One region of the Ensifer sp. ENS07 genome, then DNA from elsewhere that is predicted to be linked to it. Evidence: riboswitches for the same ligand, from Rfam matches in the RefSeq annotation. Region 1 holds a riboswitch; each other region holds the start of a gene.

What was found. Region 1 has a riboswitch for cobalamin ahead of metE (5-methyltetrahydropteroyltriglutamate--homocysteine S-methyltransferase). Riboswitches for the same ligand answer to the same signal wherever they lie in the genome.
Region 2: another riboswitch for cobalamin. It lies ahead of IB277_RS01620 (aromatic ring-hydroxylating dioxygenase subunit alpha); the one in region 1 lies ahead of metE (5-methyltetrahydropteroyltriglutamate--homocysteine S-methyltransferase).
Region 3: another riboswitch for cobalamin. It lies ahead of IB277_RS14330 (TonB-dependent siderophore receptor); the one in region 1 lies ahead of metE (5-methyltetrahydropteroyltriglutamate--homocysteine S-methyltransferase).

What each region holds. Positions count from the first base shown of each region.
Region 1 is NZ_JACVBE010000009.1:252,118-257,511, forward strand. Features, by position in the region: gene IB277_RS25090 (ABC transporter ATP-binding protein) at 1-215, opposite strand, end outside; gene IB277_RS25095 (metallophosphoesterase) at 212-1,054, opposite strand; gene IB277_RS25100 (LysR substrate-binding domain-containing protein) at 1,247-2,173, opposite strand; gene IB277_RS25105 (hypothetical protein) at 2,305-2,616, shown strand; cobalamin riboswitch at 2,635-2,854, shown strand; gene metE (5-methyltetrahydropteroyltriglutamate--homocysteine S-methyltransferase) at 2,954-5,308, shown strand; gene IB277_RS25115 (acyl-CoA thioesterase) at 5,305-5,394, shown strand, end outside.
Region 2 is NZ_JACVBE010000001.1:347,808-353,201, reverse strand. Features, by position in the region: gene IB277_RS01630 (glycoside hydrolase family 25 protein) at 1-1,148, shown strand, start outside; gene IB277_RS01625 (hybrid-cluster NAD(P)-dependent oxidoreductase) at 1,257-2,351, opposite strand; gene IB277_RS01620 (aromatic ring-hydroxylating dioxygenase subunit alpha) at 2,353-3,597, opposite strand; cobalamin riboswitch at 3,701-3,902, opposite strand; gene IB277_RS01615 (DUF6656 family protein) at 4,220-4,819, shown strand; gene IB277_RS01610 (L-threonylcarbamoyladenylate synthase) at 4,897-5,394, shown strand, end outside.
Region 3 is NZ_JACVBE010000003.1:366,971-372,364, forward strand. Features, by position in the region: gene IB277_RS14320 (dicarboxylate/amino acid:cation symporter) at 1-732, shown strand, start outside; gene IB277_RS14325 (LysR family transcriptional regulator) at 1,121-1,981, opposite strand; cobalamin riboswitch at 2,300-2,494, shown strand; gene IB277_RS14330 (TonB-dependent siderophore receptor) at 2,680-4,575, shown strand; gene IB277_RS38035 (hypothetical protein) at 4,646-5,394, opposite strand, start outside.

The sequences.
Region 1 (5,394 bases):
GCCGCCATGCGCGCGACACTGCGGCCGCCGATGACGATCTCGCCGCCGTCGCCATGATCGAGACCAGCGACGATGCGCAACAGCGTGCTCTTGCCGCAGCCGGAAGGACCAACGAGCGCGATGAACTCACCCGCCTCCGCCTGCAGGCTAACCCCCTTCAGGATCGCGTTGCCGCCATAGGACTTGGTGATACCCTCTAGCGAAAGCACGCTCATTGCGCCGCCTCCACACGGACCGTCTTCTTGGCCGCCAGCGGGTAGACCTCTTCGACGATCGGATCGAGCAGGTGGCTGGTCAGTCCCGGCACCGCGATGATCTCGCTTTTGACGTTGACGTCGCTAAACTCGTGTACGACGGCGCCGACCAGCCGCTCGCCCGGCATCGGCCGTTCCAGCGTATCAATGATGAAGGAGGTCGGCGGCGCCCAGACGAGAGACGTCCCGGCGTGCTTGCCCGACCAGGCCCAGTGCAGGTGGCCGCTTGCATGGAGCGCCACCTCGGCTTCGGCGAAAAGATCAAACAGGCGTTGGCGCTGGCGCGGACGGATGCCCCAGTAGCCGGTGTCGCCTTCCTGCGGATCGTCAACGAAAAGCGGCTTGTGGGCAAAGACGGCCACCCGGCGGCCGTCGCGGCTGAGCAACTGTTCCTCCAGCCAGGCAAACTGCCTGTCTTCTTCTTCGTCCTCGAAGCCGATCAGCAGGCTGTTGAGGCCGAGCAGCCGCCAGTCGCCATGGTCGCGGCCCCAGTAGTCCGGACCGGCGAGCCGGCGCCAGCGGGCAAGCCGAACTGGATCCACCGGCTGGTGCGAACCCGGCAGATGGCCGACATCGTGATTGCCGGGAACGATCAGCACCGGCATCGAGAGCTGGCCGATCAGATCGAGCGAGAAGGTGATGTCGTCCTCGTGGTCGGCACCATCGATGGTGACGTCGCCGGTGTGGATGACGAGATCGGGTTTTACCGCCTCGATCCAGGCGCGAACCGGTTCCCAATTGCCATTGAAGTGGCTTTTGGCGGGGCTGAGATGGGTGTCGCTGATCTGGACGATTTTCATGGAAACGGGCCTCCGACGATGGCGTGCGGTATCCGCGTCGGAGGGCTGATACTTCCCTTCTCTGCGGTTGGCCGCAGTCTTTAGGGAGCCGCCATGTCAGTTTGGTAACAGCCGTTCTCAGCTGATTTTCAGTTTCTCCATGAAAGCGTCATCTTCAGAAGACCGACGGGCCGAGTAGGCCCCGTTGTGTCTCTACATTGCGCCGCGGTAGGTCCGACGCGACGCCGGACAGGATTGCTCCATCACGGTCGAAAGCATGGCGTTCGACGCATCGGCCTCGGCGACGACCCAGTTGCGAAAGGCCTGGATCTTCTTCTGCCGCCTGGTGCTTTGCGGATAGACGAGCCAATAGGCGCGGCCGTCGCGCACCACATGCTCGAACGGCCGGATGAGCCTGCCGCTCTTCAGTTCATCCATCAGGAAGGTCGAGACGGCAATCGCAATGCCGTGATCCGCAAGGATTGTGGCGACATCCATCGCCTGCACGTCGAAGATCAATTCGGTGCCATTGCTTGCCGGCGGCTCGACGCCGGTTTCGATCATCCACCGCCGCCACCAGCTGGCGTTGCCGAAACGCCGGACTCTCAGAACGTCCGCGGGCTCCTTGAGCTGGTGCTTTTCCAGGAAGGATGGCGTGCAGACAGGCACGTAATCGAGCGGAAACAAGGGAAAGACATCGTTGCCCGGCCAGTCGCCGGCGCCGCTGCGCACCGCGAGATCGATGGCGTCACGTTTGAAATCGACCAACTCGGTCGACATGTGCACCCTGATGCTGATGTTGGGATGCGCGGTCTGAAACGACGCGAGGCGCTGACCGAGCCAGCTCGACACGACGGTTGGCAGCACCGAGATGTGCAGGTGATGCTCGGTCTTGTCGGCGATCTCCGAGAAGGCCGCCCCTAAGAGATCGATCGCTTCGGTCACCTTCGGCGCTAGCTGCCGCCCGGCGCCGGTCAATCGCACCTCGCGCGGAAGCCGGACGAACAGCGGCGCGCCGATGCGATCTTCCAACAGCCGGATCTGATAACTGACGGCCGCCTGCGTCATGCCGAGCTCTTCGGCGGCGCGGGTGAAACTCAGGTGCCTGGCGGCGGCCTCAAAGGCGCGCACCGCACTCATGGGAGGAATCTTGCTCATGGAACTGAGATAAGCATTCTTTATGCCAGCATGCGAGAAATCGCTTTGCGCGAAACGGCAAAAACCCTCACTTTTTTCGCGAACACACGCCCTTGAGAGAAGTGAGGATAGCAATGCTTAGCGCAGTGCGATCAACGATTTACCATGTCCTGAACTGGGCCGATAAGACCCTCAGCGCTCCGGTTGCCATCGACACGTTCAACGAGTTCCAACTCCGGGATATCGGCCTGACGCGAGATCAAGAGCATATCCGCGCGCGGGTCGGCGACGCGGCGCATCCGTGGCAGTGGCCGGAGGAGGTCGCTTCGACCAAACCGCAACCGTCCCGTGAGCGGAAAGCAATGGAAAGACCTCGTCCTGCCACCGTCTCGCCGCGGGCGGCGGCGGGAGAGAATAAAGACATAAGCATTTCTTTATGCGATTGACGAAAAGCTCGGGACAGGGCATTGTCGCCCCATCGTGGTTCTTCGCCCGCCTTTGGAGGGACGGAGCTAAGAGGGAATTCGGTGCGGCGCCAGACAAGCGCCCATGCCGGAGCTGCCCCCGCAACTGTAAGCGGAGAGCGGCCGTTCGAAGATGTCACTGAGGGAGACGCCTCGGGAAGACGGAACGGTCCGCGACGACCCGCAAGCCAGGAGACCTGCCGCGATGAACAACGTCCACGGGCGGGGTGTCCGATGAGGCGCGTTGAGGACGCGGGATCGCTCTCGCGCCGCGGCTGCGTCGCATTCAAGCCTTGCCCATAACCTTCGGGGTAAGGAAATGACCATCAAGACTGCCAATCTCGGTTTCCCGCGCATCGGCCGCCGTCGCGAATTGAAATTCGCGCTCGAACGCTATTGGGCCGGAAAGGCCAGCCGCGGCGAACTTCTCGATACCGGAGCCAAGCTCCGCGCTGAAAACTGGGCCGCGCAGAAAACGCGCGGCATCGACATCATCCCCTCCAACGACTTCTCCTTCTACGACCACGTGCTCGATACCGCCGTGCTTGTCGGCGCAATCCCGCCGGCCTATGGCTGGACGGGCGGCCCGGTCGATCTCGACACCTATTTTGCCATGGCGCGCGGCTCGGCCGGAACGCCCTGCGCCGCCGGCTGCACCCATTCGGGAAGCAGCAGCGGCACTCCCGCGCTCGAAATGACAAAGTGGTTCGACACCAACTATCACTACATGGTGCCCGAGTTCGACAGGGATCAGCGCTTCGAGCTCACCCACAATCGGCCGCTGGAAGCCTTCCAAGAAGCTCAAGCCCTCGGCTATCGCACACGCCCGGTGCTCATCGGCCCGGTGACACTGCTGAAGCTCGGCAAATCGAAGGGCGGCGACTTCGATCCGGTCGATCTGATCGAACGGCTCCTGCCCGTTTACGTGAGGGTCCTGGCGGAGCTTGCTGACGCCGGCGCCGATTGGGTTCAGATCGACGAGCCTTGCCTGGCGCTCGATCTCGCGGACAAGGATCGTCGCGCCCTCGACCTCGCCTATCGCACGTTCGACACCGACGTGCCCGGACTCAAGATCATGCTGGCGACCTATTTCGGCTCGATCGGCGACAACACGGCAACGGCGTTGGCGCTGCCGGTCGATGGACTGCATGTCGATCTCGTGCGCGCGCCGCAGCAGATCGACACGCTCATCCAATCGGCTCCGGCGGACCGGGTCCTATCGCTCGGGGTCATCGACGGCCGCAACATCTGGCGGACCGATCTAGCCAGCCTGTTCCGCCGGCTGCAGCCTCTGACTTCGGCCCACGGCCGCGACCGCATCGAGCTCGCACCTTCATGCTCACTCCTGCACGTGCCGATCGATCTCGAGCTGGAGCGTGCGCTTGATCCGGAACTTTCCTCCTGGCTCGCCTTCGGTACGCAGAAACTCGACGAACTCAGCCTGCTTGCCAGCGCCTTCGAGCCGGGGCTTGCCATTTCCGAGCACGTTTTCGCCGCCTCGATCGCGTCCGCCCAGGCGAGGCTCACCTCACTCAGGATCCATGATCCTCTGGTCGCCGGGCGCTTGAAAGCGCTGACGGATGCGGACAGCGAGCGGCAGTCCCCGTTCGCGGGCCGCCGGGCACTGCAGGCGAAGAAGCTGTCATTGCCGCTCTTCCCGACAACGACGATCGGATCCTTCCCACAGACATCGGAGGTTCGGCAGGCCCGTTCACTGCATGCGAAAGGCGAACTCAGCTATGTCGACTACACCGCCTATCTTCGCCGAGAGACCGAAGTGGCGGTGCGCTGGCAGGAAGAGGTCGGCATCGACGTACTCGTTCACGGCGAGTTCGAGCGCAACGACATGGTGCAGTATTTTGGCGAGCAGCTCTCGGGCTACGCCTTCACCCAGAGCGGCTGGGTGCAGAGCTACGGATCGCGCTGCGTGCGTCCGCCTGTTATCTTCGGCGACGTTTCGCGACCAAACCCGATGACGGTCGAGTGGGCGACCTTCGCGCAGTCGCTGACCGATCGCCCGGTCAAGGGCATGCTGACGGGTCCGGTCACCATGCTGCTGTGGTCCTTCGTTCGTGACGACCTGCCACGTTCCGTGGTGTGCCGGCAGATCGCGCTAGCACTGCGCGATGAAGTGTCGGATCTCGAGGCGGCCGGCATCGCCATCATCCAGATCGACGAACCGGCACTGCGCGAAGGCCTGCCGCTGCGAAATGCCGATCGCAAGGCCTATCTCGACTGGGCGGTGGAGTGCTTCCGTCTCAGTGCAGCCGGGGTGGGCGATGCGACCCAGATCCACACCCATATGTGCTACTCCGAGTTCAACGACATCATGGCCGCAATCGCGGCGATGGACGCCGACGTCATGTCGATCGAGACGTCGCGATCGAAGATGGAACTGCTCGGCGCCTTCACCGACGAGGCCTATCCGAACGAGATCGGCCCGGGCGTCTACGACATCCATTCACCACGCGTGCCCGGCGTCGAGGAAATGGTGCATCTCATCGAAAAAGCGACCGAGGGCCTCACGCCGGACCAGATCTGGGTCAATCCCGATTGCGGACTGAAGACCAGGCGCTGGGAAGAGACGCGGCCGGCGCTCGTTAACATGGTCGCCGCCGCCCGCTCGCTTCGAGCGGCTTTTGCCGCCGATACGCGCGAAGCCGTCAAAGCATGACGGGGCAGCACGAAGTCACGACGGCGCCGGGGGAAACCCCGGCGCCACAAACCCTGATCGACATCGTTTTTCCAGGCGATACCAAT
Region 2 (5,394 bases), on a different contig from region 1:
CAAAGCGGTGTATCTCCACGACAGGGATGATTCTGCGCCTCGCGACCTTCATCGGTCTGGCTTTCGCGGCGGCGATCGCACGCGCCGGTGAAATGGAGCCCTGGAAGACCAAGTCGAATGCCATCATCGTCGACGCCTATGAGATGAACAGCATCGACTGGGAAACGATGCTTGGCGACAAGCGCGTTTCCGGTTTCATCGCCAAGGCCTCCGACGGCCTGCCCGAAAGCTTCTCCTGCACCGGCGACCACAACGGCGACACCTTCAACCACTGCAAGACCATGTGGCGCAAATACGCCGTCAGCCGCGAGCTCTACCAGACCCGCCGGATGATTGCCCGTTCGCACGGGCTGCTGTGGGGTGCCTACCATCTTGCCCGCCCGGGCAATCCCGTCGACCAGGCGAACCATTTCCTCGATTACGCCGATCCGCGCGACGACGAGCTGATGGTGCTCGATCTCGAGGGCATCGATCCGGACAAGTACATGTCGCTGGAGGACGCCGCCATCTTCGCCGGGCACATCAAGACCCGGACCGGGCGCTACCCGATCCTCTATACCAACCACATCACCGCCAAATACATCGCCGCGCACCGGGCCAAACACCGGCTGCTGTCGCGCCTGCCGCTCTGGTACGCCCGTTACAAACCGGATATCCGCCAGGTTTTCCCGATGGGCAACTGGGACAGTTACGCGCTGTGGCAGTTCTCCTCGGGCATCAACTGCGGCAAGCGCCGCTGCCCCTACCGCGTGCCGGGAACGCTTGACGACATCGACGTGAATGTGGCGGCAATGTCGCCGCCGGCGCTGAAAGCGATCTGGGCACAGGGCGCCTTGCTGCCGGAAAAGCCACTGCCGCTGATGCTCGTCGCCCAAGCCGAGCGGGGAACGGGCATGCTGGCGGTGGCAAGGGCGACTGCGATGTTTAGCGAGCCGCTGCTCGTGAGCCGCGCCGACGCTACGAGCGGCGCCGGCAGCGGCGTCGACATGTTGGTGACCGGCTCGATCGATTTCGCCCGCCAGGAACGTGCCCTGCAGGTGGCGATCGCCGGCAATGATGCCGCCCAGGGCGCATGCTCCAAGACGGAGGCCGGCACCGACGCCCCGGCAAGCGTTTCCGCCAATCCGATCCCCTGCAACGCGCCCTAAAGCCTCTCGCTTGAAAAAGCATTCACGCGACAGGCACTAAGCGCTTGTTGTTATGCATGTCGTTGCCGCAAAACCGCTGCACACTTTTGCGCGACATCATTAAAGCCTTCAAGCTTCGATCTGGACGTCTCCGAGCGGTCGCGAGCAGCAGGCGAGGATGTAGCCCTCATCGATCTCGTCGTCGAGAATGCCGCCATTGTGGCTCATATCCACCTCGCCTGAGACCTTCATCACCCGGCAGGTGCCGCAGATGCCGCCTTCGCAGGCAGCGCCGATGCGCACGCCGTTGGCGCGCGCCGCCTGCAGGATCGTCTGGCCGGGCTTGGCCTCGATCTCCTTGCCGCTCATGGTGAAGGCGATCTTGGCGGCCTGGACCTCGCCCTCGTCACCGGCGCCGGCGCGCACGGCAATCTCTTCCGCCGCAGGTGCGGCGGCCGGCTGGAAGCTCTCCTCGTGGTAGCGGCCCATGTCGAAACCGGCCGATTTCAGCATCTCGCGCACGCCGCGCATGAACGGTTCGGGGCCGCAGCAGAAAACGGTGCGGTCCATGAAATCGGGCGCAAGCAGCGGCAGCTTGGCGCCATCAATGCGGCCGCGAAGCCCGTGCCAGCCGTGGCGTGCCTCATGTCCCTCGACGATGAAGCCGAGGTTCAGCCCGGACATCTGCGTCGCCAGAACCTCCAGCTCCGAACGGAACAGCAGGTCCTCCGGACGACGCGCGCAGGAGATGAAGGTCACATCCGTCTCCGGCACGCAGTCCGCCATCCAGCGCGTCATCGACATCATCGGCGTGATGCCGGAGCCGGCCGAGATAAACAGGTATTTGTCGCCGGGATGGCGGACGAAGCTGAAATCGCCAAGCGGGCCAAAGGCGCGGAGTTTCATTCCGGGCTTCAGGTGCTCGAACATCCAGCGGGTGCCGATGCTGTCTGACTGCGCCTTGACGGTCACGGCGATCGACAGCGGCCGCGAGGGCGTCGACGACAGGGTGTAGGTGCGCATCACTGGCTCGTCGGCGACGGGCAGTTCGAGGGTCACGAATTGCCCGGGCAGATAGCGAAACCAGGCGGGCTTTTCGGCCCGGAAGGTGAAGGTCATGACATCGGCGGTCTCGACGACCGCCGATGTGCATTCGAGCATCTGCTGCCGGTCGATCCAGACGTGGAGCGCGTCGAAATGGTGAAACGAAGAGGCCATCTGCATGTCAGGCGACCCTTGAAAGCGGAGCCGCGTCGCCGGCAAGGCGCTGCTCCATGAACTTGCAGTACCACTCGACGAACTGCATCACGCCACCCTCGTGCTCGGGCGAATAGGGACCGGGCTCATAGGCCGGTGAGCGGATGCCGAAGGCATTTTCCTCGACGATCTGACGGTCCTGGTCGTTGGTCTCGGTCCAGACATGCGTCAGTTCATCTAGATTGTAGTCGACGCCTTCGACCGCATCCTTGTTGACGAGCCACTTCGTCGTCACCTGAGTCAGTTCGGGCCCGAGCGGCAGCACCCGGAAGGTGATGGCGTGGTCGGCGAGCACATGGTTCCAGGTGGTGGGATAGTGGAACATCAAGAGCGTGCCGATCTGGCTCTGGGAGACGTCGGCGGACAGGGCCCGCCTGACGGCGCGGGCGCCCGACATGGTGTAGCTTTCGGCATTGTCGACAAGCGGCATGCGGGCGGCGCGGAACTGACCGGTCGGCGACATCTTAAATTCGCTCGGCAGGCCCTCGGCCTCGCACTTCGCCCAATGTTCGGCGATCACAGGATCATCCTTGGCGCCCTGCACCCCGGTCGCCGTCGGCGCCTCAGGATAGGTGCGGCAGAGTTCCGGATGATTGGCGGCGCAATGGTAGCATTCGCGGTTGTTTTCCCAGACGAGCTTCCAGTTGCCCTTCTCGATGATGGTGCTTTCGAACGCGACCTTGGTTTCGCCGAGCCGATGCGGCGCAAGATAGGGCAAGGCCATGTCGCGGAACGTCGTGAAATCCATCGGCTTTTCCGACAGGTTGATGAAGATGTAGCCGCCGACCGTTTCGCAATGGATCGGCTTCAGACTGTGGGCGGCCTTGTCGAAATCCTCTCCCATCTGCCGGGCAAAGAGCAGCGAGCCGTCGAGTTCGTAGGTCCACTGGTGATAGGGACAGACAAGCTTTGCCGACGAGCCTTTCGCCTGCGTGCAGACGCGCGAGCCGCGGTGGCGGCAGGAATTGTGCAGCGCCCGGATGGCGCCCTGGCGGTCGCGGGTGATGACAACGGGGTAGTCGCCGACCTGGACGGTGAAGTAATTGCCGGCCCGCGGGATCTCGCAGTCATGGCCGATAAACAGCCAATCCTTGTACCAGATGTTTTCCAGATCCTGCCTGTAGTAGTCGGGATCGATGTAAAAGGCCCGGTCGAGGCTGTAGCCGTCCTGCCTGCCCTTCAGCTTTCGAAGCATATCGTTTCTGGTGTCCATGTCCTGTCCTCATGCGCCATGTTTCGGAGAGGCAGGACAGGAACCCGCACGGGCGCACGCCCATGCGTTTGAGGCTCCGATCCGGCTGCCCGCCGCAACCCGTTACGGTTATGTCCGTCAAGGCTGGTTTCCGGGCTCAGGAGCCGTCCTTTCGGACCTGCCCGGCGCCTTCCCGGACGAACCGTCCAGTGGCCTTTGCCGAGGCTTTCGCTCCACCACCGTTGCGGGGGCAGCGCCGGGATTTGACCGGCTTCCCAATTCTCCATCTTCCCTTCGAAGACGGCACCTTGAGTAAGGATATGTAATCGCGGAAGTCACCTTGGCAGCTGCCCGATAGCGACATCCAATTCCAGAATGACGACACGGAAAAAACCGCCACAAAAGGCCACCGTCTTAGAATTTTTACATTGCAAACATATAGATAGATCACATCTTGGGCAATTGCCGACTTTTGCGGCGCGGTCGGCGCAGATGCGGGAGGGCTTCGCCCGTTTGCGACATCGCGTCAGATAGAGAACGCTAATGATGCAGCCAGGACGAAATCATTCATTAACCATGAGCCGCTAGCCTAGCCGGCGGACGAGAGAGGTCCTGCAGGCAGGCAGATGGCGCGCTGACGATCATGGCAAAGTTGAGATACTACGACGCGACAGCCGAGAAGCTGCCGACAATCCCGCCGAAGGTGGCGGTTCATACCGAATTCCTGCGCACGGGCCGGATCAACCGCAGGCAATGGTTGCCGAGCGAACGCCGGTATTTGAGCTATGAGGAAGTCGCAGACAGGACGGGCAAGAAGCTCAGCACCGCCGGCGACACGACCCATAAGCGGATCAACGGGTTCCACAACTCGATCCAGTTCCCGAAGATGATCTTCCACCGCACGCTCGTCGGCCGGCCGCATCTCGGCTACTGTCACGTGACGGCGGCGCGTACGCCGGTTACTCCCTCCAAGGACATCACCTGGTCCTTCTACTTCGCCAACTTCTTCTGCAACCTGGGCGACGAGACGCATTTTTTCGAGAGTATCCAGCCCGGCTATTCACGCATGTACTTCGCCGTCGCCATCGAACCGGGCGCCCAAGCCGGGCAAATGGTCATCAACCGCAACTTTCGTGACAACGGGCTGCTGTTTCGCACAGATGATCCCAAGGTCGCGCTGAAAAACGTACTGATGCTTGGCGCCAAGGATGACGCGTTGCGTCGCATCATTCGCAGCCTCTGAGCCGAACCGGTTCCTTCAAAGAAAATCGTTCTGTTTTTCCGGTGCGTCCGTTAAGGAAGCGTCGGAAAGGAAACGGCATGGCTGAGATCATCGACACGGATAGAGAACCGGACCGCGCGATCGCGCGCGCCTGCGCCGTTCTTGCCGAAGGCGAGCCGGTCGCCATTCCGACCGAGACGGTCTACGGCCTTGCCGCCGACGCTACCAATCCCGATGCGATCAGTCGCATCTACGAGATGAAGGGGCGCCCGCGCTTCAATCCGCTGATCTCGCATGTTTCCGACATGGCGATGGCCGAAGCCCATGTGCATTTCGATCCGATTTCGAGGCAGCTGGCCGAAGCCTTCTGGCCCGGCCCGCTGACGCTGATCCTTCGGCAGCGCGCCGACAGCACGGTTCATGCGCTGGCGTCCGCCGGCCTCGACACGCTCGGCATCCGCATGCCCGACGGTTTCTCGCGCCGGGTAATCGCTCACTTCGGGCGACCACTGGCCGCGCCCAGTGCCAATACGTCGGGCAAAATCAGCCCGACCAGTGCGGTCCATGTGGAAGCCGATCTCGGCGACAAACTGAAG
Region 3 (5,394 bases), on a different contig from region 1:
CTTGATCTGCTGCACGCCCTGACGGCGCCGATCTTTCGGATGACGTCAATGTTGATGAGGCTCGCCCCAATCGGTGCCTTCGGCGCTATGGCGTTCACCATTGGGAAGTATGGGATCTCCGCCCTTGGGAATCTGGCCTTTCTGGTGGGAACCTTCTATTTAGCCGCATTGCTTTTCGTTGTTCTCGTCCTTGGCGCCGTCGCGCATTTCAACCGATTCTCCATCTTCAAGCTTATTGTTTATCTCAAAGAAGAGTTGCTTCTCGTTCTCGGAACATCATCGTCCGAAGCCGCCTTGCCCGGCTTGATGGCCAAGTTGGAGAAGGCTGGTTGTGCGCGCCCGATCGTCGGTCTCGTGGTGCCCACAGGTTATTCCTTCAACTTGGATGGGACCAATATCTACATGACACTTGCGGCGCTGTTCATCGCGCAAGCGACTGATACTCCACTGAGCCTGGGGGATCAGATCATGCTTTTCCTGGTGGCCATGTTGAGTTCGAAAGGTGCCGCCGGGGTGAGCGGTGCGGGGTTCATCACTCTGGCTGCAACGCTCTCCGTAGTTCCCTCAGTCCCCGTGGCCGGCATGGCATTGATACTGGGAGTAGACCGTTTTATGTCGGAATGCCGCGCGCTGACAAATCTCATCGGCAATGCGGTGGCGACTATTGTCATCGCCCGTTGGGAGCGGGAGCTGGATGCCGTTGAATTGCAAGCTGCGCTTTCGGGTCAATAAGACGCGGTGTTACGCAGCGTACCCGGCTACACCTGCTGGCCCTTTTGCGAAAGGCGTAAGAACAGCGTGCGCAATCTTCCGTAAATTCCTGTCGATGCAAACTGATGTATAGATTATGAAACTTCGCAGCTGAGTTATCATTTAGTCTTAGTAAGACTAGGTGATGACAATGCGCAGATATCCAAAAGAAAATAAAGCCGGATCGTCTGCGGGTTTTGTCGTTGTAATAATAATTGCTCAGCTTCTCATCGTAGGTGCTTTGGCTTTTACCGATGCGGTCGACCAGCCCCACTCCGCCCGGATCTTCCTGCCAGGAACGCAGTCGAATGGTATAACCGGCCATCCCATGACGCGACGGATGGGAGAGTTGGCCTTCAGCAGGACCGGCTCATAAGCCTTCTCTCGGCGTAACGCTTTTGAGCGCATCGACAGCTGTGTCAATAAGTGACTCGTGTCTGCGGTGTCTCTGCGTCACGACGTAAACCGGCTGCTTAATCTCCGGCGCGCCTTCTACAAGACGCACTGACATGCCGGACCCGGACAAGGTTTCGACGGTCTGGTGCGGGAGATACGTAGTTCCACCACGCCGTTTCAGAATGCCGATTGCATGGTCCTCGTGATCCACGGCGATAGCAGATCGAGTGAGCCCCGGTAGCAGCTCGGTGTGCATCCGCTCGAAATATGTCGTGTATCTAGCGCGGATATAACTTCTCGAAGTCACATCGGAAAGCCTGTCGAACTCCGTCGACACCATCTGAAATTTTTCGACGCCGGTCTCCTCGATGCTAAGGTCCGGCAAGCATTTGGGCGAAAATACAATGCCGATATCAATCCTGCCACCGGAGAGATCCGCCATGACGGTGGACGAGTGGCCAGAATGCAGTACCAATTCCAGTCGTTCGTTGATGATGTGCAACTCCTCGATCCAGTCCAGAACGAGCGTCCCTATCGAGCTTAGCGGCCCTGAGATGCGTAGAGGGCCATCATAGTGTTCCAGGCCTCCGATATCGTGCTGCGCATGCGCCCAGCCCGCTTTGATGGCGCGAGCGTGTTTCTCGAACCTGATACCGGCCGAAGTCGGAACTGCACCCGCTCGCCCGCGGTGAAATAGTTGGGCGCCCACGGCTCGCTCTAGTGTCTTAATGCGGCCACTTACGGCCGGCTGCGTTGTTTCAAGTCGCTCTGATGTGCGCCGGAAATTGCCTGTCTCAAGCAAGTCCAGGAAGGTATCGAGAAGGTCGAGGTTCATGGTGTGATCGCAATTGTGGTTGATCCGTTGCCCGTCGGCCAAGCAGATTTCGCCGGTTTCTGGTTTTCCAACCGGTCAGTATCTAGCGACACGGTTAACGACGGCGCCCAGCCTACGCAGGAGAGGAATATCGTGCCTCGTCGCGTGAGGGTGTTGGTCCGCGTTCTCGCAAGGAGCAACAAACTTTCCGGGCGCAGCCGATCCTATATCGAAGACGCGGCAAATTGCAAGATGTATGCGCAGGAATGTATGCTTAAAGAGCGTGCACGTATGGAAAAACTAGCCATACACTCTTGTCGCGACTCGTCGCCGACTTTATTGGTCGGCTACGGCACAGGTTCCGCATGACGGATGAAAAGGGAACGTGGTGAGGCATAGTCGATGTCAATCCCACGGCTGCCCCCGCAACTGTAACCGCCGAGCTTGTCTCATCAGCCCACTGCGTCAAGCGGGAAGGGCGAGACTGGCGGGGACGCGGAAGTCAGGAGACCTGCCTGTGTTGGTCACCCATGCAAGGATACGGGGAGTGTCCGAGCGCGGCCGCCCGTAGCGGTGACATTGTCGAAGATGTTGCCGTGTTGAAGGACGGTCGATGGGAACGGTTGTTACCATTGTCACTTCTTTTCTGCGGAGGAAAGCCGTGCAGGTCAGGCCCTGCCTGAAGGGAGATTATGAGGATTTTTCTGACCGGAGCTGCGATGCTCCTCATCGCCGCATGGGAGCCGAGCTTTGCTCGGGATGCTAACCAGGCGGACGAGCCGACAGAGCTCGAAGCGATTGTCGTTACGGACGGATTGACTCCCGTGGAGCTCGAGAAATCCGGGCGTGCCGTCACCGTGATCTCGGGGGAGGAGATGGAGAAGCATCAGGTCCGCTATGTCGCGGATGCGCTACGCCTTGTGCCGGGATTTGCAGTATCTCGCACGGGCTCCTCAGGTGGCTTAACGCAGGTACGTGTGCGCGGCGCGGAGGGCAATCAACTGCTGGTGATCATTGATGGCGTGGTCGCCAACGACGTTGGGCAGGGTGAATTCGACTTCGGAGGCCTGGTTACCGACGACATAAAACGCATCGAAATTCTGCGCGGGCCGCAAAGCGCGTTCTGGGGGGCTAATGCCATGTCAGGCGTGATCAACATCGTCACCAAGCGCGGCGAGCGCGATTCCGTTCGGTCTACTGCGCGCACGGAAATCGGCAGCAACGCTTCGGTCACATCGACAATCTCCGCCGGCGGGGGCCGTGACACCTATGACTATTGGCTATCCGGCACCGTTATGCACACGGACGGCTTCAACATTTCGGGTGCGGGTGACGAAGAGGACGGCGGCAGGAATGGTACGTTAAACGGCAAGTTCACAATCGATCTCTCGCCGGATACGACTATGGAGGGCACGGTTCGGGGCGTAAATCGTCGCAGCGAGAGTGACCCGCAAGACTGGGACACCGCGATGACCTACGACGCGGACGACTACACCAAGAACCAGGAACTCTTCGGGTCGGTTGGGATCACCAATTCGTCCCTGGACGACGCGCTGGCACAGAAGATCCTTTTCTCGGGCACCGATATCTATCAATCCAGGCACTCCGACGAATACGGAAACAGTTCGGACGACGGAAACCGTTATAGGGGCAGCTATCAAGCGTCCTATCGTTTCGACGATACGGACCAGGTGATCCAACAAGTGACCGGCGGTTACGCATGGCAATTCGAAAGGTTTTCACCCTCCCATTTGGAGGAGACTTTTCGACGGGACGCGCAATCCCTTATTGGCGAGTATCGGGTAGAGTTCTTTGATCAAGTCCACCTAAACTTCGGTGCGAGGCAGGACTGGAACAGCGGTTTCAGTGATACGGGAACCTGGACTGCAAGCGCGGCGTGGCAAATCCCGAGCAGCGACATGCGGCTTCATGCCTCAGTCGGAACCGGCGTTACCAACCCGACGTTCTATGAACAGTTCGGCTATTTTCCCGGAGGATTCATCGGTAATCCAAATTTGCAGCCGGAACGGAGCCTCGGATACGACATCGGGGTTGAGAAAAGCTTCAATGAGGGGGGCCTCGTAGTAGACCTTACCTACTTCAACCAAAATCTGGAGAACGAGATCGCCACTGTCTACGACGCGGATTTCATCGCGCGGCCGATCAACCGCGACGGCGAAAGCCTCCGCCAAGGCATGGAGGTTTCGGCGACCTTCGATTTCTTCAACGGCGTCACGATGACCGCATCTTATACGTACACCGACGCGACCGAACAGACAGCCGCCACCGGGCCGCGTCTCGCTGAAGCCCGTCGCCCCCGCCACATCGGTTCGGTCAAAGCGGACTACGTTTTTTATGACGACCGCGCGAGGGTCTTCGCCGAGGCAGTATTCAATGGCAGGACTGTCGACACGGTTTTTGCGACCGCTGTACCCCCGCGGGTGACGATGGCTGGCTATTCGCTTTTGAACGTCGGCGGCAGCCTGAAAATCAACGACACCTTGGAAATGTTTGGTCGCGTCGACAATCTGTTCGACCGAGACTACCGGGAAGTCTATGGCTTCAAGTCGTCGCCCGGTCTGACTGCTTTCGCCGGATTGTCGGCTTCATTCTGACTTACGAAAAGGCAAAGGGCAAAGAGGCGGCGGACAGACTGCCTCCTATGTCGACACGTGCGGTGGCAGACTATTCTGCGAAATACTTTTTCGCCGTAACCCGCAAGCGGTCGCTGTGATCGTAAATTTGGTCAAGCGAGTCGATAATCAACCGTTCCTCGGACTCACCGTCAAAGAGCCCGATGTATTTGACCGAGCGGTTGAAATGTAGCCTCGCGAGCGGCTTTCGATTGTTATTGTCGATAAGAATGCCACAATAGGATTTCTGGTCGCGCATCACCACTCGTTTCGACGAGATCGTATCGCGCACGATCGCCTTCACAATCATGTATCCCTCGCGCTCCTCCTCTGTCGTCACGACTTCGGGTTCCTCCTCAACGGGCTCGTCAATTTTTTCGATGACTTCCTCCGTGTCCGCGAGTGCGCTCGAAAGGCGGTTCTTGACCGGGACCATGATCACATCTCGGAATGCGGTTCGCACGACTCCCGTCAACATCTTTTTAACCTGCGCGGTAATCCGGCCCTCGTAGACAGAACCAGCAACAAGGCGTACGAAGTCCTCGGAAGGCTCTTCTATCAGTTTTGAAATGACTTGTTTGACGCCAGAGGTGTATTTCAGGCGCTCGGCGGTCGCCAGGATGGCGGATACGTCAAACGAAGCTTTTTCGGCTATTCGGATTTTCGTGTGGAGAGCCGGGGAGGGCACACGTCCACATTGAGCGAAAATCCGAACTGCTGCGTCCGGCCTGGCAGGTGTCAGCCGGAACAGAAGTCCCGGACGCTGACGTCTGGCAAGGCGGACGACCGCATGCCCACAGA